One region of the Micromonospora sp. NBRC 101691 genome, then DNA from elsewhere that is predicted to be linked to it. Evidence: riboswitches for the same ligand, from Rfam matches in the RefSeq annotation. Region 1 holds a riboswitch; each other region holds the start of a gene.
The links. Region 1 has a riboswitch for cobalamin ahead of QSK20_RS19500 (ABC transporter substrate-binding protein). Riboswitches for the same ligand answer to the same signal wherever they lie in the genome.
Positions count from the first base shown of each region.

Region 2: linked by a shared signal. The riboswitch ahead of QSK20_RS21875 (FecCD family ABC transporter permease) and the one ahead of QSK20_RS19500 (ABC transporter substrate-binding protein) in region 1 are both predicted to bind cobalamin.
Region 3: linked by a shared signal. The riboswitch ahead of QSK20_RS10300 (energy-coupling factor ABC transporter permease) and the one ahead of QSK20_RS19500 (ABC transporter substrate-binding protein) in region 1 are both predicted to bind cobalamin.

Region 1 is NZ_BSTB01000012.1:148,701-156,607, forward strand. Features, by position in the region: gene QSK20_RS19485 (RiPP maturation radical SAM C-methyltransferase) at 1-420, shown strand, start outside; gene QSK20_RS19490 (DUF5825 family protein) at 417-965, shown strand; gene QSK20_RS19495 (class I SAM-dependent methyltransferase) at 962-1,723, shown strand; cobalamin riboswitch at 1,875-2,070, shown strand; gene QSK20_RS19500 (ABC transporter substrate-binding protein) at 2,350-3,939, shown strand; gene QSK20_RS19505 (ABC transporter permease) at 3,936-4,958, shown strand; gene QSK20_RS19510 (ABC transporter permease) at 5,018-5,881, shown strand; gene QSK20_RS19515 (ABC transporter ATP-binding protein) at 5,878-7,578, shown strand; gene QSK20_RS19520 (right-handed parallel beta-helix repeat-containing protein) at 7,796-7,907, opposite strand, start outside.
Region 2 is NZ_BSTB01000015.1:71,290-79,196, reverse strand. Features, by position in the region: gene QSK20_RS21885 (ABC transporter substrate-binding protein) at 1-467, opposite strand, end outside; gene QSK20_RS21880 (ABC transporter ATP-binding protein) at 464-1,297, opposite strand; gene QSK20_RS21875 (FecCD family ABC transporter permease) at 1,294-2,328, opposite strand; cobalamin riboswitch at 2,373-2,556, opposite strand; gene QSK20_RS21870 (ArsR/SmtB family transcription factor) at 3,088-4,074, opposite strand; gene QSK20_RS21865 (YciI family protein) at 4,157-4,531, shown strand; partial or broken gene QSK20_RS21860 (IS701 family transposase) at 4,535-4,984, shown strand; partial or broken gene QSK20_RS21855 (helix-turn-helix domain-containing protein) at 5,077-5,244, opposite strand; gene QSK20_RS21850 (SAM-dependent methyltransferase) at 5,489-6,310, opposite strand; gene QSK20_RS21845 (superoxide dismutase) at 6,550-6,810, opposite strand; gene QSK20_RS21840 (superoxide dismutase) at 6,816-7,430, opposite strand; gene QSK20_RS21835 (transcriptional repressor) at 7,515-7,868, shown strand.
Region 3 is NZ_BSTB01000004.1:355,978-363,884, forward strand. Features, by position in the region: gene QSK20_RS10280 (ABC transporter ATP-binding protein) at 1-819, opposite strand, end outside; gene QSK20_RS10285 (ABC transporter permease) at 816-1,709, opposite strand; gene QSK20_RS10290 (ABC transporter permease) at 1,702-2,727, opposite strand; gene QSK20_RS10295 (ABC transporter substrate-binding protein) at 2,724-4,307, opposite strand; cobalamin riboswitch at 4,529-4,698, shown strand; gene QSK20_RS10300 (energy-coupling factor ABC transporter permease) at 4,729-5,409, shown strand; gene QSK20_RS10305 (energy-coupling factor ABC transporter substrate-binding protein) at 5,406-5,723, shown strand; gene cbiQ (cobalt ECF transporter T component CbiQ) at 5,723-6,469, shown strand; gene QSK20_RS10315 (energy-coupling factor ABC transporter ATP-binding protein) at 6,487-7,308, shown strand; gene QSK20_RS10320 (cobalt-precorrin-6A reductase) at 7,305-7,907, shown strand, end outside.

The DNA of each region.
Region 1 (7,907 bases):
CAGTGCGACGACCGGGGCATCGGAGCGGAGACGGCCCGGGCCCTCGACGACGCGGTGGCCCGGTGGCAGGACGACCACCACGAGTCGTACCTGCTGCTCGACGAACGCTCGGACGGCACCCTCGGCATCCGGGACCGCCGGAGCGGCTGGCCCCACCGTGACCACACCCTGCGCGGTTGGCACGCCGCGGCCTACCGTGACCTGAACCGACCGCGTACGGTCACCGCGCTGCACAGCCAGCTCACCACTGCCGGTCACCGGGTCGACACCGCAGAACTTGCCCGGTGGCTCGACCAGCAGCGGGCCGACGGGCTGGTGTTCGCGGACGCGGACAGGTGGGTGGCGCTGGCCACCACGGTCGCGCCACTGCGCATCCGCACGGACGAGCAGGCGTACGCCGTCCTGGAGGCGGCCCCGTGACCGCGACGGTTCCCGGCCGCCCCGCACCCGACCCGGCCTGGCCGGAGGCCACCCGCCTGCTCGACCCCGTCGTCCTGACCCCGGATGAGCCGCCGTCCGTGCTCGCTCTGGTCGCGCTCCTGCGCGACTGTCTGAGCCGGGGAAGCCGGGTCACCTGGCGGTGCCGGGCGACCGGCGGCCTCGACCTCGCCCCGTTGCGGCACCTGCCCCCACCGGAGTGGTCGGCGGGTGAGGACCCCGCCGTGACCGAGTGGCGGGACACCTTCCGCCTCGGCCTGTGCTACTACCGGCAGGGTCCCGGATTCGTCGGAGTCCGTGACGTACGGGACCCGGCCGAATCCGCCGTCTACGTGCTCGACGAACCGCCGCTACGGGAGGCGTTCCTGCGCTGTCTCACGCCGCAGCGGCTCGACGACTGGACGGCTCAGGGGCGGGCCGCCGCCGAGGAACTCGTCGCCGAGGGGCTCCTGCTTCGTCTCGGTGGGCTGGCCGTGAGCCTGCCGTACCGGATGCGGGTGTGGCCGGTGCCCGCGACCGCGGTATGAAGGGCTGCGCGTCGGGCAACGGACCGGGGGCGATCGCCCCGGACGGCTCCTCGGTCGACCTGTACGCCCGGCTGCCCACCTGGGGCGAACCGGAGCTGGTACACCGGGCACTTCCGCAGGCGGCGTCCATCCTCGAACTCGGCTGCGGAGCCGGTCGGATGACCGGCCCGCTGGTCCGCCTCGGCCACCCGGTCACCGCCGTCGACGAGTCACCGGAGATGCTCGCCCGCATCCCGTACACCGTCACGGTCCGATCGACGATCGAGGAGCTGCGGCTGCCCGGCCGCTTCGACGCCGTGCTGCTCGCCTCGCACCTGATCAACGACCCGGACCGCCAGCTCTGCGTCCGGTGGCTCGCCACCGCCCGCCGGCACCTGACCGTCGGCGGAAGCCTCCTGCTGCAACGGCTGGACCCGTCCTGGTTCGACACGCCCCGACCCGCCTACGTCTACCAGGACGGACTGGAGATCGTGCTCGTCGAGGTGCGCCGACCCACGTCGCGTCAGGTGGCGGCGACCATCCGGTACCGACTGGAGGGCCTCGTCTGGTACCACCGGTTCACCGTCGAACGGGTGGACGACGCCGACCTCGACGAGTTGCTGGCGCTGGCGGGCCTACGCCGGACCGGGTTCGTCAGCGCCGACCGGACCTGGGTCCGGGCGGACCCGGCCGACCACATCGGCGCCGCCGTCCCGGACGCCGGTGCCGCGGTCGTGGCCCACATGCCGGACAAGCTGGGTGATGCGGCACCCCGGTAGCCGGATGGCGGCCGCCATGACGCCGCCGGCACCGGCCCCGACCCAGGATGATGGTGCTCGGCGCGTGCCGGCGGGCGGGTCTGACCACCGGCACGAATTTCTCCTGGTGGGCTTCACCGATCCCACGGAAGTGGCGTAGGACACAGTCAAGAGTCCTATGTGGTGTGGTGGATGCCCTTGCTAGGGTCGGCCCCGCGATGTGTGAGGGAAGCCGGTGTGAGCCCGGCACGGTCCTCGCCACTGTGACCGGGTAGTGATCCCCATATGGGCCACTGGGCGCAAGCCTGGGAAGGCCGGGGTGAGCGTTGATCCGGGAGTCAGGATACCTCCACTCGCACATCATCGATGTTGATCTACGAAGGATGGATCAGATGCACATGGCCTCGTCCGGTGCCCGCGCGTCGACCGCCGCCTGCTGGTCGCGCCCCGAACGACGCTCCCGTAGAAGCTGGCACCGAAGCCGCTGACCTGTCTTCGTCATGGTCTGCCACGACCGCTGTGGGACGTGCGCCGCGCGCAGTCGTGCTCGCCGGCGTGGTGACCCGCTCTGGTCCACGACTCTTCCCGGCCGGTCCCTGCCGGGACGCCGTGGGCTCCGTCTTCCACCCGAGCAAGGAGCTTGTCCCGTGAACAGACGTAGCGATCGCGTGGCCGGGGTCGCCGACCGGCGCGCGGTGCTCAAGGGTGTGATGTCCGGCGCCGTGCTGCTCGGCGTGCCCGGATGGGCCGGATGCGGGACACGGGAGCCGACGGCGGCGCAGGGCGGGTTGCCGCGCCGGGGCGGGAGTCTGCGGGTCGTCACCTCGGGGGCAAGCACCACCGACGACGTGCTCGACCCGCATCTGGCCGGCTCGTGGGGCGGTGGAGCGGTGGCGAAGAACATCTTCGACAAGCTCGTCGCCTACGACAACGACCTGACTCTGCGTCCACGGTTGGCCGAGCGCCTGGAGCCGAACGCCGACGGCACGGTCTGGCGGATCGTGCTGCGTAAGGGCGTGGTCTGGCACGACGGCAAGCCGCTGACCGCCGATGACGTCCTGTGGAGCGTCAAGCGGATCATCGATCCGGCGAACAAGCTGCCGGCCGCCGCCGACCTCGCCATGGTCGACCTCGCCGGATCGCGACGGGTCGACGACCTGACGGTGGAGTTGCGCATGAAGCAACCGATGGCCGATCTGGGGGCGCTGCTGGCCGGCTGGTACGTCTACGTGGTCCAGAACGGCACCACCAGCTTCGACAAGGCCCACCCGCCCGTCGGCACCGGCCCGTTCCGGTTCGACAGTTGGACGCCGGGGGAACGTACCCGACTGGTACGCAACGACCGCTACTGGGAGCCGGGAAAGCCCTACGTCGACAGCGTGGAGATCCTCCTCGCGGCGGAAGCTGACGCCCGGCTCAACGTGTTCCTCTCCGGGCGGGCCGACATCGTGCACCAGTTGTCCCATGTGCAGGCCAAGGCCCACCAGGGCAACCGACAGATCGGTATCCGCCAGTCCCCGGTCGGGACCATCCACGCGTTCAACATGCTCATCGACCGCGAACCGTTCGACGATCCCAGGGTGCGTGAGGCGTTGAAGCTGGCGGTGGATCGCCAGGCCATCGTCGACGCGGTGTTCTTCGGCTACGGCGAGGTCGGCAACGACCTGTACGGCAAGGGCGCGCCGAACTACGCCGACTCGATCCCGCAGCGGCCCCACGACCCGCAACGGGCGCGGGCGCTGCTGCGCGAGGCCGGCAGGGAGAACCTGAAGGTCACCCTGCACACCGCCGACGTCACTCCCGGGTACGTGCAGGCGGCGCTGCTCTACGCCGAGCAGGCCAAGCAGGCGGGCATCACCATCGAGGTGGTGAAGTCGGAGCGCTCGTCGTACTGGAGCGACGTGTATCTCAAGCAGCCCTTCACCCAGACCAGCTGGGGTAGCTACGCGCTGGAGTGGTTCTACGGTCAGGCGGTCGTGTCCGACGCGCTCAGCAACGAGACCGCCTGGAAGCGCCCCGCCTGGGACGCGAGATTCGCCGTCGCCCGTGGCACCATCGACCCGGCGGTGCGCAGGGAGCGGTACCGGGAACTGCAACAGGAACTCTGGGCCGACGGCGGATACATCATCCACTCCTACGCCAGGTGGCTCGACGGGGTGAGCCCTCGGGTGCGGGGTTTCACGGAGGCCACCGTCGCCAGCGACGACTGGTGCAACTACGCCGGCGTGTGGTTGTGACGTCCGGCCCCGGGCCCTGGTTGCCGTGGTGGGACCGCTTTCCGTTGGGCCGCCATCTCGCCGGACGACTGTTGAGCGCCGTCGTCGTGATCGTCGCCGCCTCGGTGGTGATCTTCGGGGCGATGCAGTTGCTGCCCGGCGACGCCGTCGACGTCCTCCTCGCCAAGGGTGCCGGCTCCGGCGGTGGCACCGCCGCGCAGAAGACGGCCCTGCGCGCCGAGCTCGGTCTCGACCGGCCCCTGCCCGAGCGGTACCTGGACTGGATCGGCGATGTCCTGCGAGGTGACCTCGGCCGGTCCGTGTTCTCCGGCCGGCCGGTCACCGAGATCGTCGCCGACCGGCTCCGCAACACCCTGACACTGGCAGCGGTGGCGACCGCGGTGCTCGTCCCGGTCGCGGTCGGCCTCGGCGCCTGGGCCGGTGCCCGTGCCGGTCACGCCCGCGACCGGGCCGTCACCGTCACCGCCGTCGTCGTCGGCGCGCTACCCGAGTTCGTCACCGCCACGCTGCTGATCGCGATCTTCGCCTACGCCTGGCCGGTACTGCCGGCCGTGTCCATGCTCGACCCCGGCGCCAACCCGTTGTCCGCTCCCGAGGCCCTCGTGCTGCCGGTCCTCACGCTGGTCGCGGTGATGGCCCCACAGACGATCCGGATGGTCCGGGCGCAGGTGGCCGAGGCGATGGCCTCGGACTACGTGAGGATGGCGCGGCTGCACGGCGTGGCCGAACGGCGCATCGTCACCCACCACGCCCTACGGAACGCCCTCGCCCCGGCGGCACCGCTCCTCGCGGGCAGCATCACCTGGCTGGTGGGCGGCATCGTCGTGGTCGAGACCGTCTTCAACTATCCCGGCATCTCGGCCGACCTGATCCACGCGATCGGACACCGCGACCTGCCCTACGTACAGTCCGTGACCCTGCTCTTCGCCGCCACCACCGTCGTCGGCTACCTGCTGGCCGACCTGACCGTCATGGCGCTGGTGCCGAAACTGCGCACCCAGCCCCGGCAGGGCCGATGACCACCCGTCCTCCCCGCATCCGACGACGGACCGGGGGCGGCGTCATCGCGGGAACGGCCGTGGGCCTCCTCGTGGTCGCGCTGGCCGGGCCGTGGTTCGCGCCGCACACGGCCACCGAGGTCGTCGGCCTGCCGTTCGCTCCGCCCCGATCCGGACACCCGCTCGGCACCGACTACCTGGGCAGCGACGTGCTCAGTCGTCTCCTGCACGGCGGGCGCACGGTCGTCGCGCTGTCGGCTGCCGCCACCGTCACGGCCTACCTCGCCGGCACCGCTGCGGGAATCCTCGCCGGGCTCCGCCACCGGGTGGACAGCGTCATCCTCCGGCCGGTCGACGTGCTGCTGGCCGTCCCGCCGTTCCTCGTCCTGGCCGTTCTCGCCACCGCCACCGGACGTGGCACCCTCGTCGTCGTGGCCGCCTCGGCCCTGGCCAGCCTGCCCGGCATCATCCGGGTCGTGCGGGCGGCCACGCTGCAGGTCGCCGTCCGCGGCTACGTCGAGGTGGCGCTCGCCCGCGGCGAGTCCTGGCGAGGCGTCGCCGTCCGCGACGTGCTGCCCAACATCGCCGCCCCCGTCCTCGCCGACGTGGGTTCCCGCATCGCCGGCACCATCGCCATGGTCGCCGGCGCCAACTTCCTCGGACTCGGCCTGCAGCCCCCCGCCGCCGACTGGGCGCTGATGGTCGCCGAGAACCGCGCCGGCCTGGTGCTCCAACCGTGGGCGGTCGTCGCCCCGGCCATTCTCATCGCCGCCCTCACCATCACCGTCAACCTGGGCGGCGACGAGATCGCCGCCCGGCTGCGCCGCCGGTCCGGTGCCGGCGCCGCCAGACCTGATCCCGCCCCGACGCTTCGCCCCGCGGACACGGCCATCGAAACCGACTCCGGCCGTGGACCGGTCAACGACGAGGTCGACCAACCATGACACTGGACGCCGCCGGACCATCGGCCGACACTCCGACGACCGGTGGCACCGGTCCGCCCACCCGGCGGCAGTTCGCCGTCGCGGTGGACGGCCTGCACGTGCACACCGACTCCGGTCGACCGATCGTCGACGGCGTCACGTTCGATCTGGCGGCCGGACACCTGCTGGCGCTCATCGGGGCCTCCGGATCGGGCAAGACCACCACCGCGCTGGCCCTGCTGGGCTGGGCCAATCCCGGCACCACCATCACCGCCGGCAGCATCCGGATCGCCGGTGAGCCGATCCTCGGCCGCGCCGACACCGACCTCCGCCGGTTACGTTCCCGGTTGGTCAGCTACGTTCCCCAGGATCCGCTCCAGGCGCTCAATCCGGCCCGGCGCGTCGGTCGGCAACTGTTCGAGATCCTGCACGCCCACCAGCGCACCCGCGACGCCGACGTGGTGATCGGCCGTGCCCTGGACCGGGCCCGGCTTCCCACCGACCGGCGGTTCCTGCGCCGCTACCCGCACCAACTCTCCGGCGGCCAGCGCCAACGTGTCGTCATCGCCCAGGCCCTGCTCCTCGAACCGGCGGTCGTCGTCCTCGACGAACCCACCACCGGCCTCGACGCCGTCACCCAACACGAGTTCCTCAACCACCTGGACCGCCTCCGCGCCGAGACCGGTGCCGCCATGGTCTACGTGACCCACGACGTGGCGGCCATCGCCCCACACGCCGATCGGATCGCGGTGCTCCGGGCCGGCACCATCGTCGAGCACGGCGGCACCCGTACCCTCCTTCGTCAGCCGCGGCACCCGTACACCCGCCACCTGCTCGACGTCGTTCCCGACCCGCACCGTCGGGCGTCGGTCACGACCCGGTCGACCAGCGCCACCGGCTCCCCCACCACCCCGGCCGTCCCGGTGCTCCAGGTACGTGGACTGAGTGTCACCCACCGCGACGGTCACCAGCGGCTCGTCGCAGCCGACCGGGTCGACCTCCACCTCGAAGCCGGTAGCTGCCGGGCGCTCGTCGGCGCCTCCGGCTCCGGCAAGACCACCATCGGCCGCTGTGTCGCCGGGCTGCTCCGCCCCGATGCCGGCGGCATCGCCCTGCGCGGCGCGGTCCTCGCCCCGACCGCCCGCAGGCGCACCCCGGCCCAACGCCGCGCCATCCAGATCGTCTTCCAGAACCCCGCCGAGTCACTCAACCCGCGCCGCACCGTCGGGGCCGAACTCGCCCGGGTCGTCCGGTACTTCGACGCCACCGCAGGTGCTCCTGTGGCGCAACGCGTCGGGGAGCTGCTGGACAGCGTCCGACTGCCCCACGGCCTGGTTCACCGGTATCCGGGACAGCTCTCCGGCGGCGAACAGCAGCGCGTCGCCATCGCCCGTGCCCTGGCCGCCGACCCCGACGTCCTGGTGTGCGACGAGATCACCTCCGCCCTCGACGTCTCCGTCCAGGCCACGATCCTGGAACTGCTCGCCGCGCTGCGCCAGGATCTCGGGCTCACCCTGTTGTTCATCACCCACGACCTGGGTGTCGTCTCCGCGATCGCCGACCAGGTGACGTTGATCGACCACGGTCGGGTGCAGGTCACCGGCTCCACCCGCCACCTGCTCGACGAGTCCGACCATCCGCTCGCCCGACGCCTGCTCGCGGCGGCACCCAGCCTGAGCCGTGCCCTCGCCGCGACCGGGCGTCCCGGACCTCGATGACCTGGTGGTCGAGGGGATCCGGGGTCGAAGCCGATCGACTCGAAGCCACCGTTGTCGTGGTCGTACGAGGTGCTCCGTCCGAACAGGTCTGACGTGGTGTGCCGGCTGACCGTCACCGGTCCCGGCACGTCCGTGCCGGGACCGGTGACCGTGGGCGTGTGCGGCGGCGTGGCCGTCGGGTGCTGGCCGTCTGCGGCGCCGCCGGCGTTCCGCTTCGTTACGGCGTGACCACCCGGCCGCCGAAGGTCACGACGAGACGACCATCGGACGCGAAGGACCAGCCCAGAGCGCCGGAGTACTGGGAGCACCGGGATCCGTTGGTGCCGGAC
Region 2 (7,907 bases), on a different contig from region 1:
TTGCAGGTCTCGCTGAGCAGGTAGGTCTTGATGCCGTGGGTCGTCAGATCCTCAGGCATCAGGTTGCGGGACTCGCTGAACCCGTATCCGTAGCCGGCGAACATCATCTCCGGGTTGACCGCCAGGACGTTCTCCAGGGTGGGGTGCTCGTCCCCGACCTCCTTCAGCTGATCGATCCGGGCTTCGGGATAGGCGAGCTCGAGCACGTCCCGGTCCTGGTCCATTCCGGTGACGGCGATCAGCTGGTCGCGTGCGCCGACGGACAGCACGATCGAGATGATGCCGCCGTCGTACGCGTACAGCCGGGTGACGGGCTTGTCGACGCTCACGTCCTGCCCACAGTTCTGGACGGTGATGGCGCCGGTGGCCGCGCTCGATCCGGCATCGCCGGAGCTGCACGCGGTGAGGGTGAACAAGGCGAGCACACAAGCGGTGACCCGGGTACGGCCAGGTGGGAAGACGGTCATGCCGGTGAGGTGTCCTTCCGGGGATGGATGAGCAGATGGTGCTGCGGGAGGTCGGGGTGGGGCACCTGAACGGAGCCGACGCCGAACTGCGTCTCGACGTGGTGAGCGCCGAGCACCTCGGCGGGCGGGCCGACGGCGACGATGCACGCTGGCTCCGACGTCCGGTCGCTGCCCGCGCGCCAGCCGACGAGGGCCAGCCGGTCGAAGAAGCGCAGGGCGAGATCGAGGTCGTGCACGGTGGCCACCAGGGTTCGGGCGCGGGTGGCGAAGACCTCCAGGAGGTCGAGCTGCCAGGCGACGTCGAGGTGGTTGGTCGGCTCGTCGAGCAGCACCGTCGGGCACTGCTGGGCCAGGCCGCGAGCCAGGACGGCCCGGCGCCGCTCGCCGCCGGACAGCTGGTCGGCGACGGTGTCGATCCGGCCGGCCAGTCCGACGGCGTCGAGGGCACCGAGCACGACATCGCGCTCGGTGCGGCCACCGCGGGCCCAGGGACGGGTCTGCGGCACCCGGCCGAGGGCGACCATCTCCCCGACCCGCAGCTCGGACGTCGTCACGTCCTCCTGCGGCACGTAGGCGAGCTGCCGGGCGCGTTCCCGGTTCGGGAGCCGCCGCAGATCGACCAGTCCGCCCCGCCCGTCGGCGATCAGCGCGGTTCCGGAGCTGGGGTGCAGCACTCCGGCCAGCACCCGCAGCAGCGTCGTCTTCCCGGCACCGTTGACCCCGACGATCCCGAGCCGGCTGCCGTCGGCGACGTCGAGGTCGACTCCACTCAGCACGGTGCGGCCGCCCATCCGGGCGGAGACGTCGTGCAGGCGCAGGGCGGGGGTCATCGGTCACCACCGAACCGGTACGAACCTCGGCCCATGAGCAGCAGGAACAGGGGCGCCCCGAGCACGCCCGTCACCACGCCCAGGGGAATCTCCTGCGGTCGCACCATCACCCGGGCCAGCACGTCGACCCAGACGAGGAAGACCGCACCCGCCACCGCCGCGACCGGCAGGACGACCCGGTGCCGGGCGCCCACCACCAGCCGGGCCGCGTGCGGAACGATCAGCCCGACGAACCCCACTCCCCCGCTGACCGCGACCAGCACACCGACGACCACGGACAGGATCACGAACAGCGCCGTACGCAACGCGGCCACGTTGATCCCGAGAGCCGCAGCCGTCTCCGGCCCGGCTGCCAGCGCGTCGAGCCAGCGATGCACAACCAGCAAGCCGGCCGCGAGGACGACGACGAACACGGCGGGTATCACAAGCTTTTCCCAGGTGGCTCCGCCGACGCTACCCAGCATCCAGAACATCACCGAGTTCGCCGCGCGCTCATCGTCGCTGAGAAAGACCAGCAGCGAGGCGATCGCTGAGAACCCGGAGGAAAGGACGACACCGGAGAGCACCAGCCGGATCGGGGTCAGTCCGCCCTGCACGGTGGCGATCAGCCAGATCAGCAGCGCGGATCCGACCGCCCCCAGCAGCGCCCCGGTCGAGACTGCGTAGAGGCCCAGCCCGGCAAGCGCGCCGGTGGTGAGGGCCGCGGTGGCACCCACCGAGGCGCCCGAGCTGATACCCAACAGGTAGGGATCGGCCAGTGAGTTGCGTACCAGGGTCTGCATGCCGGCCCCGGCGATCGCCAGGCCCGCGCCCACGACCAGCGCCAGCAGCGCGCGGGGCAGGCGCAGTTCCCAGATGATGACGTCCCAGCGGCCGGCCGGCCTGCCGGAGAAGCGGTCGGTGACCGCCGCGACGACCTCGGTGAGCGGGATTCGCTCGGAACCGAAGGCCAGCGAGGCGATCACGCTCAGGACCGACGCGACGGCCAGCACGAGCAACAACGGCCAGAACGGCAGCCTACGCCGGGGCATGATGCGGCCTCTCAAGTCTGGAGACCCTGATCGCGAGAGTCCACTGACGAGCATGTGAGCCGACAGGTCTTCGGACTTGGGGTCAACCGGCGGCACGGCCTTCCCAGAGAAGTACTCTCCAGTGGCGAAATCGTGCCGCCGTCGCCCGTACCGCTGCGCGCCAGTCCCGGAATCTCACCGGAGTTCCCTGGCATCCCTCAGGATGCGGTCGACTCGACCGGGACAGTACCCGCACCAGGCGGGTTCCGCCACTGAGGACTCCGCCCTCGTGACATCGACCACTGATCTGCGTCGAGCCGCCACGGCGTGTGCGAGATCCCCCGCGATCGCCGGGAACTCAGCGGCCGCGGGTGACGACTGCCACTTCGACGACCGCGTCCGCACCGATCGATGAATCCAATTCCGCCGATGCCCCGCCGGCCACCCACCCCCGGTCCGCCACTGATTTCGGCCCGCTGCTGCGGCTGCACTTCTACGCGGGCATCCTGGTCGCCCCGTTCTTGCTGGTCGTTGCCCTGACCGGGGCCACCGACACCACCGGCCCAGCCGCCATCCGGGCTTTCAAGGTCAGAACTTCGCGACCGAGTCACCGCCAACGACGACGAGATCACCAGGGATACCCACGTCAGCGTCACTGCTCGACGCCGCCGAGCGCGTCGGCGAGGCACATCCCATGGCTGGCCTTGGTCGGACAGCCAGGGTCGCCGTGGTTGCGCAGCTAGGACCGCAGATGGTGTGGGCGACGAGCCGGCTGTGGTGTCAATGCCCGCTGGCGAGGGCCTCGCCCAGCGGCGTCCGCGTGTGCAGCACCCGCGGACCGGCGCGCCGGCTGTCCACCAACCCGGCGGCGCGCAGCACGGTGAGATGGTGTGACGCCGTCGACGCCGCCAGGCCGGTCAGCTCGGCGCATTCGGACGTCGAGAGCGGCTGCTGGAGGTCGAGAAGGAGCCGGGCCCGGGCGGAACCCAGCAGGGCGGTGAGCGCGTCGAGCACGTCTGCGGCGGGGCGGTGCCAGGTCTCGGAGACGCCGTGCGCCGGGTAGAAGATGGTCGGCTGTGAGGGAGGCTCGGTAAGTACGGCACAGCCTCGGGTGGCCATGATCGAGGGGACCAGAACCAGTCCGGTGCCGCCGCAGTCGATCGTCTCCCCGTGGTGCCGCAGTTGCACCTCGACGACCTCGTCGCGCCAGCTCACCGTGGAGTGCAGGGTGGCGGCCATCGCGGCGAGTCCGGCGTCGCTGCTGCGCCGGGCACGCACCGCGATGTCGGCGCGCAGCAGGCGCAACATCTGCGGCCATACCGGCGCCAACAGCGTCTCCCACACCTGTTGCCAGGCCGTGACGATGGCGGTACGGGCACGCGCCGGGTCGGCGATCATCTCCTGGATCTCCCGCTGCCGGGCACCCGCCGACCGGATCTCCATCTTGTGCAGGTCGAAACGCAGTCGCTCGTCCGGCACCTCGCGCAGACGCTCCAACTCGTCCTCAGGGGTCATATCGCCCGACGGGGTGGCGGTCAGGAAGTCGGGCAGGTACCCGTCGACGCCGCTGATCACCGCCATCAGGCGGAACGCCTCACCGGCCGGCACACCGTGCTGGGCGCGGAACCAGCCCCAGTGCAGCGGGGCTACCTGCGGGCGGAGCATGACGCGGATCGCGTGGACAAGCTCGTGCCCCGGTGAGATCCCGAACCGAACCGCGGAGATGTCGGACGAGCCCAGCCGGAACTCCACCACCCTTCGATCCACGTCGAAAGGATAGGTGAGACGGCAATGAGCCCCGGATAGTGGAGATCACCAACGACGGAGCTCACCGATCAGGAGACATCAGATGCCGCAGTACTTCCTCACCATCCCGCACGACACGGCTGAGGAGCCGACGATGGAGTCGATGCAGCAGATGGACCCGGCCGAACTGGAGGCCATGATGGCCGCCGTCGACCGCTTCAACTCGGCGCTGCAGGACTCGGGCGCCTTCGTGCACGCCGGTGGGCTTCACCCGCCGTCGACCGCGATCACCATCGACGCCACCGGCGGCGAGGCCAAGCGCGTACCCGGTCCCTTCGTCGAGGCCCGGGAGTACGTCGGCGGTTTCTGGATCATCAACGCCACCGACGAGGAAACCGCTGTGACCTGGGCGGAGCAGGCCTCCGCCGCGCTTCAGTCACGCATCGAGGTACGCGCGTTGCAGGAGGGCCCCGAGTAGACCTGCAACGACGACGTGGTCACCACGAGCATGGGCCGCGCCCGCGCCGGCAAACTGATCGCCGCGCTACCCGCTCGGGCATGGTGCCGGCTGTCGGCTGTCGGCCGGCGCTGGCGCGCACGGACCACGCGAGTACTGGTGGGCGCGGGTGCCGATCCGGATCTGCTGGCAGCCAGGCCGCGGGCACTGACTGCTCGCCCGGCGCAGCATCACCACCGGAGAGATTGCCTACAGGCCATCGAGGAGTGCTTCCAGGCCGCCAAGGGACAGGTCGGCCTCGACGACTACCAGGTGCGCCGCTACGACGCCTGGTACCGCCACATAACACTCGCTATGTGCGCCCACGCCTTCCTCGCCGTCACCGCCATTGGGGCGCAAAAGGGGGCACCGCCGACCGGGCCGGACTCGTCCCCCTCAGCCTCGCCGAGACTCGACGTCTCCTGGCACACCTGATCACCCGCAGACGAACCCGCGACCAGTTCAATCGATGGTCATGGTGGCGACGCCGTCACCAGTTTCGAGCCAGAACGAGCCACTACCAGGACGACGATCGAGCCCTTCGCCGCCCGCCGATACCGCGGCGGCTCGTCACTGGCCAGGGCCTTCTTCACGGTGTTGCGAGACATCCTCAACCGCCGTGCGATGGCCTGGATAGCCATACCCTCCGACCGCCGAAGCCGCCGGATCTCCGCCCAGTCCTCCACGCTCAGCACCTCCCGATGCTTCAGGAAGTGGTCCCGATTCAGCCGGAACCACGTGGTCAGTTTTCAGGCGGAACCGACAGAGGTGCTGGGCACGTTACCCGGCCGAGCGCAACAGGCTCTATGAACTGCTGCGACGGGCGACCAGCGGGGCATCGGTGACGTGCGTTGAGCCGGTCAGGGACGGCCGGGCCCCGGCTGCTGACCCGCGACGCGGGGGCCAGGCGGCCTCCGCCGGTCCGGCCCGGGTGGGCGGTCAGGGCTTGCGGGCGACCCCGCCGAGGATGGTGTGGTAGGTGTCGGTCTGCCGGGGGCCCCCGTCGCCGTCCGGGTGCCAGTCGGCGAGCGGGACCAGCCCGGGAGGCAGCAGTTCCAGGCCCCCGAAGAAGCCGGTGATCTCCTGACGGGTTCGCCACCGGCCGGTGCCCAGAGTTTCGTTGAAGACCTTCTCCACCGCCCGCGCCCGCCGTGAGACCTCGGGCTGAGCCTCACCGGGGTCGTGGAAGTGCGAGATCGCCAAGTAACTCCCGGCGGGCAGAGCGGCGGTGAGCCGGCGGGTGATGCCCGCTGGGTCGTCGTTGTCGTGCAGATGGTGCAGGATCGCCAGGAGCAACAGCCCGACCGGCTGGTCGAAGTCGATCAGTTTCCGGACCTCAGGGTGCGCCAGCAACTCCTCCGGCTGCCGGATATCGCCCCCGACCACGGTGGTGGTCCGGGCGTCCGCGAGCAGGACCCGACCGTGCGCAAGCGCCATCGGATCGTTGTCCACGTAGACCACCCGGGCGGTCCGGTCCACCTGATGGGCGATCTCGTGCACGTTGCCTTGGCTGGGGAGCCCTGAGCCGATGTCGAGGAACTGCCGGATGCCGGCCTCCGCGGCCAGGTACCGCACCGCTCGACGGAGGAAGGTTCGGCAGGCCCGAGCCGCTTCCGGGCCGTCCGGCGTCACCTGCAACGCCATCTGAGCCGCCTGCCGGTCGACCGCGAAGTTGTCCTTACCGCCCAGGTAGTAGTCGTAGATCCGGGCGATGCTGGGCCGGGTGGTGTCGACACCGGGCGCAGAAGCCTTTCTCGTCAACGCTTCGATCCTCCGTACGGGCATGGTCGTTGGCCGGCTGGCGCGGGCGACCACGGCAGGGGCGCCGAACCGACACCGGACCGGCCCACCACTGTGGACGCGCGTCCTGAGGGTAGATGAGCGTTGCCGGCCGAGCGATCCCGTGCCGCAGCCGGGCCGCGCGGCCGGACGACGACGCGTGCCCCGGTTCGGTGCCGCCGGCTGAGGGCCGGCGGCACCAACCGGATGACCACGGCCCGTCAGGCCTCGGGCGGCGTGGCAGTGGCGGCGATGATCAGAGACAGCTCGCGTACGAGGTCGTCCATGGACTGGCCGCTCTGTGCGCGCAGGAGTCCGAGGCCCAGGTCCGCCAGTAGGTAGAAGCCGAGGGTCTTGGCCTGCTCGGAGCCGAACGCGGCGAGGAGTTCCTCGGCACCGTCGAGGTCGCCGCGATGCTTGGCCGCGATGACCCCGGCGGCTCGTTGGACCAGCTCCGCCGCGGCCGGGGTGGTTCCGGTCACGCCGCTCAGATCTTCGGGGTGAACGCGCGGGCGGCGTCGAAGCGGGCGATCACGTCCGACCAGTTGACCAGGTTCCACAGCCGGTCGACGTAGTCCGGCCGCACGTTCTTGTACTGGAGGTAGTAGGCGTGCTCCCAGGCGTCGAAGACCAACAACGGCGTGGAACCCTGTCCCACGTTGCCGTGGTGGTCATACACCTGCTCCACGATCAACCGCTGGCTCAGCGGCTCCCACGCGAGCACACCCCAGCCGGAGCCCTGCACGCTCTTGGTGGCGGCGGAGAGCTGCCCGGCGAACGCGTCGAACGAGCCGAAGTGCTCGTCGATCGCGGCGGCCAGTTCTCCGTCGGGGCGGTCACCGCCGTCCGGCGAGAGGTTCCCCCAGAAGATCGTGTGCAGTACGTGCCCCGACAGGTTGAACGCGAACGTCTTCTCCAGGCCGACGAGCGTCGAGAAGTCCCCCTTCTCCCGCGCCTCGGCCAACTGCTCCAGGCCGTCGTTGGCGCCCTTGACGTACGCGGCGTGGTGCTTGTCGTGATGCAGCTCCAGGATCTGCCCCGACATCGCCGGCTCCAGTGCACCGTAGTCGTAGGGCAGGTCGGGCAGGGTGTAGATCGGCATCAGAACTCCTCGCGGCTACTGCCATGGCAATGCTATTGCCACTATCTTGCAACAGAGCGATGGGCGTGCGCTAAGGAGTGGCGATTGATCACATCGAAGGCCGACCGGGTAGCCGCCGCCGTGACGCAACTGCGTCGCGCAGGGCTGCGCAACACTGCCGCCCGGCGAGCAGTACTCGACCAACTCGCCGACGCGGTAGGCGACCGTGGGCACCTCACCGCGTCCGAGGTGCATTGCTCGTTGCTCACCCGTGGCCTGATGATCGAACTGTCGACGGCGCACCGGGTGCTACGGCAACTGGTCAACCTGGAGATCGCGTACACGGTCCCGGTCGGCAGGACGATCACCTTCGGGCTCGCCGACGACGCTCATCACCACGCCGCCTGCGGGAGGTCCGGCGAACTGCGGCAGCTTACGGCCGACCGGCTTGAATCATGACGCCCGCGACAGCCCTCGCCGGCTGTGCCGGTACGAGCA
Region 3 (7,907 bases), on a different contig from region 1:
CAGGCCGGCGGTGTAGGGATGGGCGGGCGCGGCGAAGATCGCCTCGGTGGGCCGGTGCTCGACGATGCGGCTGGCGTACATGACCGCCACGGTGTCGGCGACCCGGCGGGCGGCGGCCAGGTCGTGGGTGATGAGCAGCACCGCCGCGCCGGTGTCGCAGCGGCGGCGCAGCAGGTCGAGGGTGTGGTCGACCAGGGGGCGGTCGAGGCCGGTGGTGGGTTCGTCGGCCAGCAGCAACGGCGGGTCGGGGGCGAGCGCGAGCGCGGTGGCCAGGCGTTGGGCCATGCCACCGGAGAGTTCGTGCGGGTAGCGGTCGAGGTCGGCGGGGAGCAGGCCGACGTCGGCGGCGACCCGTTCGGCGGCGGCCGGCGCGTCGCGCCGGGTGTGACCGTGCGCGCGCAGCGTCTCCGCCAGCAGGTGCCGCCCGGTGCGGACCGGGGTGAGCGCGGTGGCCGGGCTCTGCGGCACGAGGCCGACGGCCCGGCCGCGCACGGTCCGGGCGAGGCGGCGCTCGGTGCAGCCGACCAGGTCGACCGACTCCCCGCCGGGCGGACGCAGCAGGGCCCGCCCGGTGACCGTCGCGTTGCCGGGCAGCAGGCCCAGCAGGGCGTGGGCGAGCACGGACTTGCCACACCCGGACTCCCCCACCACGGCGAGCAGCTCGCCCGGCCGGACGGTCAGGCTCAGGTCGGTGACGGCGTGCACCACGGCGTCGCGGAGCCGGAACCGGACGGTCAGCCCGTCCACCTCCAGCAGGGCGGGACGGTCGGCGTGGACGCCGGTCGCGGCGGGGGCGGTGGTGTCGCGGGTGGCGGTCACAGCTGGAGCTCCGCTCGTACGCGGGGGTCGAGGCGGTCCCGCCAGCGGCCGGTGAGGACGGCCAGGGCCAGCGTGACGACGACCAGGAGCAGCCCGGGGACGAGGCTGGCCCACCAGGCGCCGGTGAGCAGGGACCGCTGCCCGTCGTTGATCATGTTGCCGAGGGAGGCCAGGTGCGGGGGCAGGCCGAGTCCGAGGAAGGACAGGGCGGTCTCGTGCCAGACGGCGTGCGGCACCATCAGCGTGGTCGCCAGCGCCAGGCGGGGCAGCACGTGCGGGAGCAGGTGCCGGGTGAGCACCCGGGCCCGACTGGCGCCGCCGGCGACGGCGGCGTCGATGAACGGCCGGTTCCGCAGGCTCAGCAACTCGGAGCGGACGATCCGGGCGGTGGAGAGCCAGTGCGTCAGCCCGATGGAGAGGATCACCGCGCCGAGGCTGGGCCGCAGCATCGCCACGATGAAGATGCCCAGCAGCAGGTGCGGCAGCGCGGCGATGGTGTCGACGACGCGCATCAGCACCCGGTCGACCCAGCCGCCCAGGCTGCCGGCGACCGCGCCGACGAGACCGCCGATGACGGCGGCGACCAGCGCGGCGACCGCGCCGACGAGCAGCGAGACGCGCAGCCCGTAGAGACTGCGGTGCAGCACGTCCCGGCCCAGGTCGTCGGTGCCGGCCGGGTGCGCGGGCGACGGGGCGAGCCGGGTGCGGGACAGGTCCACCGCGCTCTCGTCCAGCGGCCAGACGACGGGGGCGAGCAGGCAGGCGACGACCGCGACGGTCAGCACGGCGGCGGCGACGAGCACGCCGCCGCGTCCGGCACGTCCGGCGCTTCCGGCGCGTCCCGGTCGCCGGACTCCGCGGGCGCGGATCCGTGACGCAAGGTCAGTCATCGAGGCGCACCCGGGGGTCGGCGGCGGCGTAGGCGAGGTCGGTGGCCAGGTTCGCGGTCAGCACCACGACGGTGGTGGTCAGGGTGATCGCGGCCAGCAGGGGGAAGTCGCTGCCCAGGGCCGCCTGCACGGTGACCGCGCCCAGGCCGGGCAGGGAGAACACGGTCTCCACCAGGACGGCCCCGCCGACGATCTCCGGCAGGTGGGTGCCGACCAGGGTGAGGAACGGCAGCAGCGCGGTACGCAGCGCGTGGCCGAAGAGCACCGTCCGGCCGGACAGTCCCCGGGCCCGGGCCGCCAGCACGTGGTCGTCGCGGAGGCTGTCGGCGACCGCGTCCCGGATGAACAGCACGAACCACGGGGCCTGGGACAGGGCCAGCACCGTCACCGGCAGGACCAGGTGGTGGGCCACGTCGGCGGGGTCGGTGCCGGTGGCGGCGACGTCGGTGAGGCCACCGGCGGGCAGCCAGCCGAGGGTGAGCGCGAACACGGCGATGGCGGCCAGCCCGATCCAGAACACCGGCATCGACTGCACGGCGTACGCGGTGGCGCGCAGGGACCGGTCGAACCATCCGCCGCGCCGGTAGGCGGCGAGGGTGCCCAGCAGGAGGCTCGCCACCAGGACCAGGGCGAGGGCGAGGCCGACCAGCAGCAGGGTCCAGCCGGCGCGGGCCGCGAGCACCGAGGCGACCGGCTCGTGCCGGCTGGTCGACCAGCCGAGGTCGCCCTGGAGCAGGTTGCCCACCCAGCGGGCGTACTGCACCGGCAGCGGGTCGTCGACGCCCCAGTTGGCCCGGATCTGGGCGAGGTTCTCCTCGCTGGTGGTGAACGCGGCGGCCCCGGCGTACTGCTGCGCGGGGTCGATCGGCGAGGCCGCGCCGAGGGCGAACATGCCGACGCTGGTGGCCGAGAGGATCGGCACCGCGACCAGCAACCGGCGACGGACGACCTTACCGGCCCCGGCCAGCCGACGGGTACGCCGACCGGCCGGGACCTTCACCGGAACCGGCGGGGTCACGGGGTCTTCGTCCAGGTGTGGATGTTCCACCAGAGGCTGTTGGCCACGTCGTGCTCGTGCGGCTCGACCCGCGGCGCGACACCCTCGACGGCGTCGCGGACCACGTAGGTGTGCTGGAGGTAGGTCAGGAAGACCCAGGGCAGGTCGGTGGCGAGCTGCTTCTGGAACGTCGCGTACGCGGCCTTGCGGGCGGCCGGGTCGGCGTTGGCCCGGGCGTCCCGTAGCGCCTGGTCGACCACGGCGGAACGGTACGAGCCGGGGTTGAAGAAGCCCTGGCCGGCGAAGGTCGAGGTGAACAGCTTGAACGAGACGAAGTCCGGGTCGTACGGCGTGCCGAAGCCCATGACCAGCCCGTCGGTCTTCATCCGGGGGGTGATCGCGTCCCAGGTCAGCCCCTCGGGAGTGATCTTGATGCCGACCTTCCGGGCGTCGGCGGTGACCGCGAGGGCGAGTTCCTTGCGGAGGCTGTCGGTGGCCGGGTACATGAGGGAGAACGCGGCCGGGCGGCCGTCCTTGACCCGGACGCCGTCCGGACCCGGTTTCCAACCGGCCGCGTCCAGCGCGGCGGTGGCGGCGGCCGGGTCGGCGGCCGGCTTACCGACGATGGACGGCTCGGCGAACTCCGACGTCGGCGGGATCGGCCCGAACGCCGGCTCCCCCGCCCCGCCGAGGACGCCGGCCACCATCGCCGACCGGTCGACGGCCGCGTGCAACGCCTTCCGTACGGCCGGGTCTCCGGTGACCGGCCCGCCCATCGGCAGCATCACGCCCCGGTAGTCGGCGGTGGGGACCTTCTCCACCCGGTAGCCGGACCGCCCGTCGAACCCGGACGCCAGCCTCGGGGCCAGCTCGGCGACGTCGAACTCGCCGGCCCGCATCCGCTGGGCACGGACGTTGTCGTCGGGGACGAACGCCACCACCACGCCGGAGTTGGCCGGCCTGCCGCCCCAGTACCGCTCGTTGGCGGCGAGCACCAGGCGGTCGCCCGGGGTCCAGGAGGTCACCCGGTACGGGCCGGTGCCCACCGGCTTGCGGTTGAAGGCGGCCTTGTTGACGTCCTGCCCGGCCAGGGCCTTCGCCGGGACGATGCCCAGCGCGAGGCGCTGGAGGAACGGCGCGTAGGCGTACTCGAGGGTGAAGACCACGGTCGACGGGTCGGGCGCGGCGACGGCGGCGAGCATGTCCAGGTCGGAACGGAGCGTCGAGTCGACCTTCGGGTCCAGTACCGCCTGGTAGGTGAAGACCACGTCCTGCGCGGTCAGCGGGCTGCCGTCGTGGAAGACCACCCCGTCGCGGAGCTTCGCCGTGACCGTCCGCCCGTCGGCCGACACGGTCGGCAGCTCCCGGGCCAGGGCCGGCACGAGCTGGTTACGGTCGTCGCGGGCGACCAGGCCGTCGAAGATCAGCGAGCCGCCGTCGACGCCGTAGTTCAGCACCGGGTTGAGCGTGTCCGGCTCGCCCGCCGTCGCCACCACGAGCCGGTCGCCGCCGTCGCCGGCGGGGGTGTCCGTCGGGGCCGAGCAGGCGGACAGGGCGACCAGACCGGCGGCGAGCAGAGCCACCATCCGCGCAGACCGCACAGGGTCCCTCTTTCCTTGGGTCGACGACGTGGCGCGGCCGCGAGCCGACCGCGAAGCGATCCTTGCGTAGTTGCCAAGAGGTTGCAATAGCAGCCCGGAGGATGGTCATCACATCGCCGACCCTCTGGCTGACCTGCGCCTCGGGACCACCACCGGCCACCGACGACGTCGGCAGCCCGCCGCAGGTGGATCACCGCTCTTGCCCCGCCGGTCGCCGGTCGATAGCCTCTCGCCGTCAAGGTGCTCGGGAAGCCGGTGGAAGACCGGCGCGGCCCTCGCCACTGTGACCGGGGAGTGACCTCCGACTTGCGCCACTAGGCCGACGGCCTGGGAAGGCCGGAGGAAGCGTCGATCCGGGAGCCAGGAGACCGGCCTTGACGGTGTGATCTCGTCCACGAGGTGTTGGAGAGGAAGGTCTTCGATGCACATCGCCGAGGGGTACCTACCCCCGGTGCAGGCAGCGGCGTGGTTCGCGGTGTCCGCACCCTTCGTCGTCCACGGCAGCCGGGCGCTCGTCCGGCAGGTCCGTCAGGACCCTGAGTCCAAGTTGTTGCTGGGAGCTGCCGGCGCCTTCACCTTCGCGCTCTCGGCCCTGAAGATCCCGTCGGTGACCGGGTCCTGCTCCCACCCCACCGGCACCGGCCTCGGCGCGGTGCTGTTCCGACCACCGGTGATGAGCGTCCTCGGCGGCATCGTGCTGCTGTTCCAGGCGGTCCTGCTGGCCCACGGCGGGCTGAGCACGCTGGGCGCCAACATCTTCTCGATGGCGATCGTCGGCCCCTGGGTGGCCTACGGCGTCTACCTGCTGGCCCGCCGCCTCGGCGGCAGCCTGGACGTGGCGGTGTTCCTGGCCGCCGCGCTGGGCGGGCTGGCCACCTACTGCGTCACCAGCGTGCAGCTCGCCCTGGCGTTCCCCGACCCGGCGTCCGGTTTCCTCGGCGCGGTGGTCAAGTTCGGTGGCATCTTCGCCGTCACCCAGATCCCCCTGGCGATCAGCGAAGGGCTGCTGTCGGTGCTGGTGGTGCGACTGCTCACCCGGGTCAGCGGAGACGAGCTGCGGCGCCTCGGCGTGCTGCGCAAGCCCCAGGAGGTAGCGGCGTGAAGCGCTTCGGACGGGTCAACCTGCTCCTGCTGCTGGCGGTGGTCGCCCTGGCGGTGGCTCCGCTGGTGCTCGGGCTCGGCGGTTCGGCCGAGGAGCCGTTCACCGGGGCGGACGCCCAGGCCGAGGAGACGATCGTCGCCGACCACCCGGACTACGAACCGTGGTTCTCCTCCATCTACGAGCCGCCCTCCGGCGAGATCGAGTCGGGCCTGTTCGCCCTCCAGGCGGCGGTGGGCGCCGGGTTCCTCGGCTACTACTTCGGGGTCGCCCGCACCCGGCAGCGGATGCGCGACGCCGACGCCGCCAACGGCTAGTGTTCGCCCTCGACGTCGCCGCGCACACCGGTCCCTGGCGGGGACGGCACCCGGGCGAGAAGGCGCTGCTGGCGCTCGGCCTGCTGGTGTGCGCGGTGGCCCTGCCGACCTGGCCGGGCGCCGCGTTGGCGGGCGCCGCCGCCGCGCTGCTGCTGGTCGGCCCGGCCCGGGTGCCGGTGCCGCTGCTGCTGCGGGCGGCCCGGGTGCCGGCGCTGTTCATCGCCACCTCCGCGGTGCCGCTGCTGGTCTCCGTGCACTCCCCGACCCGGCTGGGCTGGAACCCGGCCGGGGTCGGGACGGCGGCCACCACGACCGGCCGCGCGGCGGCGGCCCTGCTGTGCCTGCTGCTGTTCAGCGCCACCACTCCCCTGTCCGACGTCCTGCCGAGGCTGGTCCGGCTCGGGGTCCCGGCGGCGGTGACCGAGGTCGCCGCGCTGACGTACCGGATGCTGTTCCTGCTGGTCGACAGCGTGCGCACGGTACGGGAGGCGCAGGCGGCGCGGTTGGGGTACCGGACCTGGCGCACGGCGTACCGGTCGCTGGCCGGGCAGGCGGGGGCGATCTTCGTCCGGGCCTTCACCCGGGCCCGCCGCCTGGAGGAGGGACTGGCGGTACGCGGCTACACCGGTTCACTGGCGGTGCAGGTGGAGGTCCGGCGGCTCTCCCCGGCCTTCGTGGGCGCGTCCGTCGCGCTGCTGGCGTCGATCGTGACCCTGACGGCCGTTTCCGGTGGGCTGTGGCGGTGACCGGACCGCTGCTGCGGATGTCCGGCGTGGACTTCGCCTACCAGCCCCGCCAACCCGTGCTCACCGGCGTCGACCTGACCGTCCTGCCCGGTCAGCGGCTGGCCGTGGTGGGACCCAACGGCGGCGGGAAGACCACCCTGTTCCGACTCGCGGTCGGCGCGCTCGCCCCGGACGCCGGGCGGATCGAGGTGGCCGGCACGCCGGTGCGACGCACCCGGTCGGGCCTGCTGGCGCTGCGGCAGCGGGTGCAGCTGGTGCTCCAGGACCCCGACGACCAGTTGTTCTCCGCCAGCGTCCGCCAGGACGTCTCGTTCGGGCCGGTGAACCTCGGCCTGGACCCCGCGCAGGTGCGGCAACGCTGCGACGAGGCGCTGGCCGCGTTGCAGGTCACCGCGCTGGCCGACCGTCCCACCCACCTGCTGTCGTACGGCCAACGCAAGCGGGTCGCCATCGCCGGGGCGGTGGCGCTCCGGCCGGAGCTGCTGATCCTCGACGAGCCGACCGCCGGACTCGATCCGGCGGGCGTGGAGGCGTTGCTGCGTACCCTCGACGACCTGCACGCCGCCGGCACCACCATCCTGGTCTCCACCCACGACGTCGACCTCGCGTTCCGGTGGGCGGACGAGGTGGTGGTCGTGGCCGACGGCGGGGTGCGCCGGGTGCCGACCACCGAGGCGCTGGCCGACCCGGAGCTGCTCGCGGCGGCGCGGCTGACGCCCGCCTGGGCGCCCCTGGTGCACCGGCTGATCGACCGGTTGCCCCACCTGTCCGGGGCCCGCCCCCGCTCCGCCGCCGACCTGGCGGCCCTGCTCGCGACCACCGAGGAAGATGCCGGATGACCCTCGACCATGATCCCGAACCGACAGCCCCCGACCGAGGTGCAGCGCGACGTGTCCCGAGGTGGCGGCTGCTCGTCCTCGGCGGTACGGCCGAGGCCCGCGCTCTCGCGGCGGCGGTCGTCGCCCGGCCGGACGTCGCGGTCGTCTCCTCGCTGGCCGGACGGGTGGCCGATCCCCGGCTGCCGGTCGGTGAGGTGCGCATCGGCGGTTTCGGCGGCCCGGCCGGCCTGGCCGCCTGGCTGGCCGAGCACCGGATCCACGCGGTGGTCGACGCCACCCACCCGTACGCGGCCCGGATGCGGGTCTCCGGCATCGAGGCGGCCGCCACGGCGGGCGTGCCCCACCTGCGGCTGGAGCGTCCCGGCTGGACGGCGCAGCCGGGCGACCGCTGGCACCGGGTGCCGGACCTGCCCGCCGCCGTCGCGGCACTGCCCTCGTTGGGGCGGCGGGTGCTGCTGACCACCGGCCGGCAGAGCCTGGCCGCGTTCGCTCCCCTGGCCGACCTGTGGTTCCTCGCCCGGGTGGTGGACGCCCCGGACGAGCCGGTGCCGGCGCACGTACGGCTGCTGCGCAGTCGTGGCCCCTACACGGTGGACGGG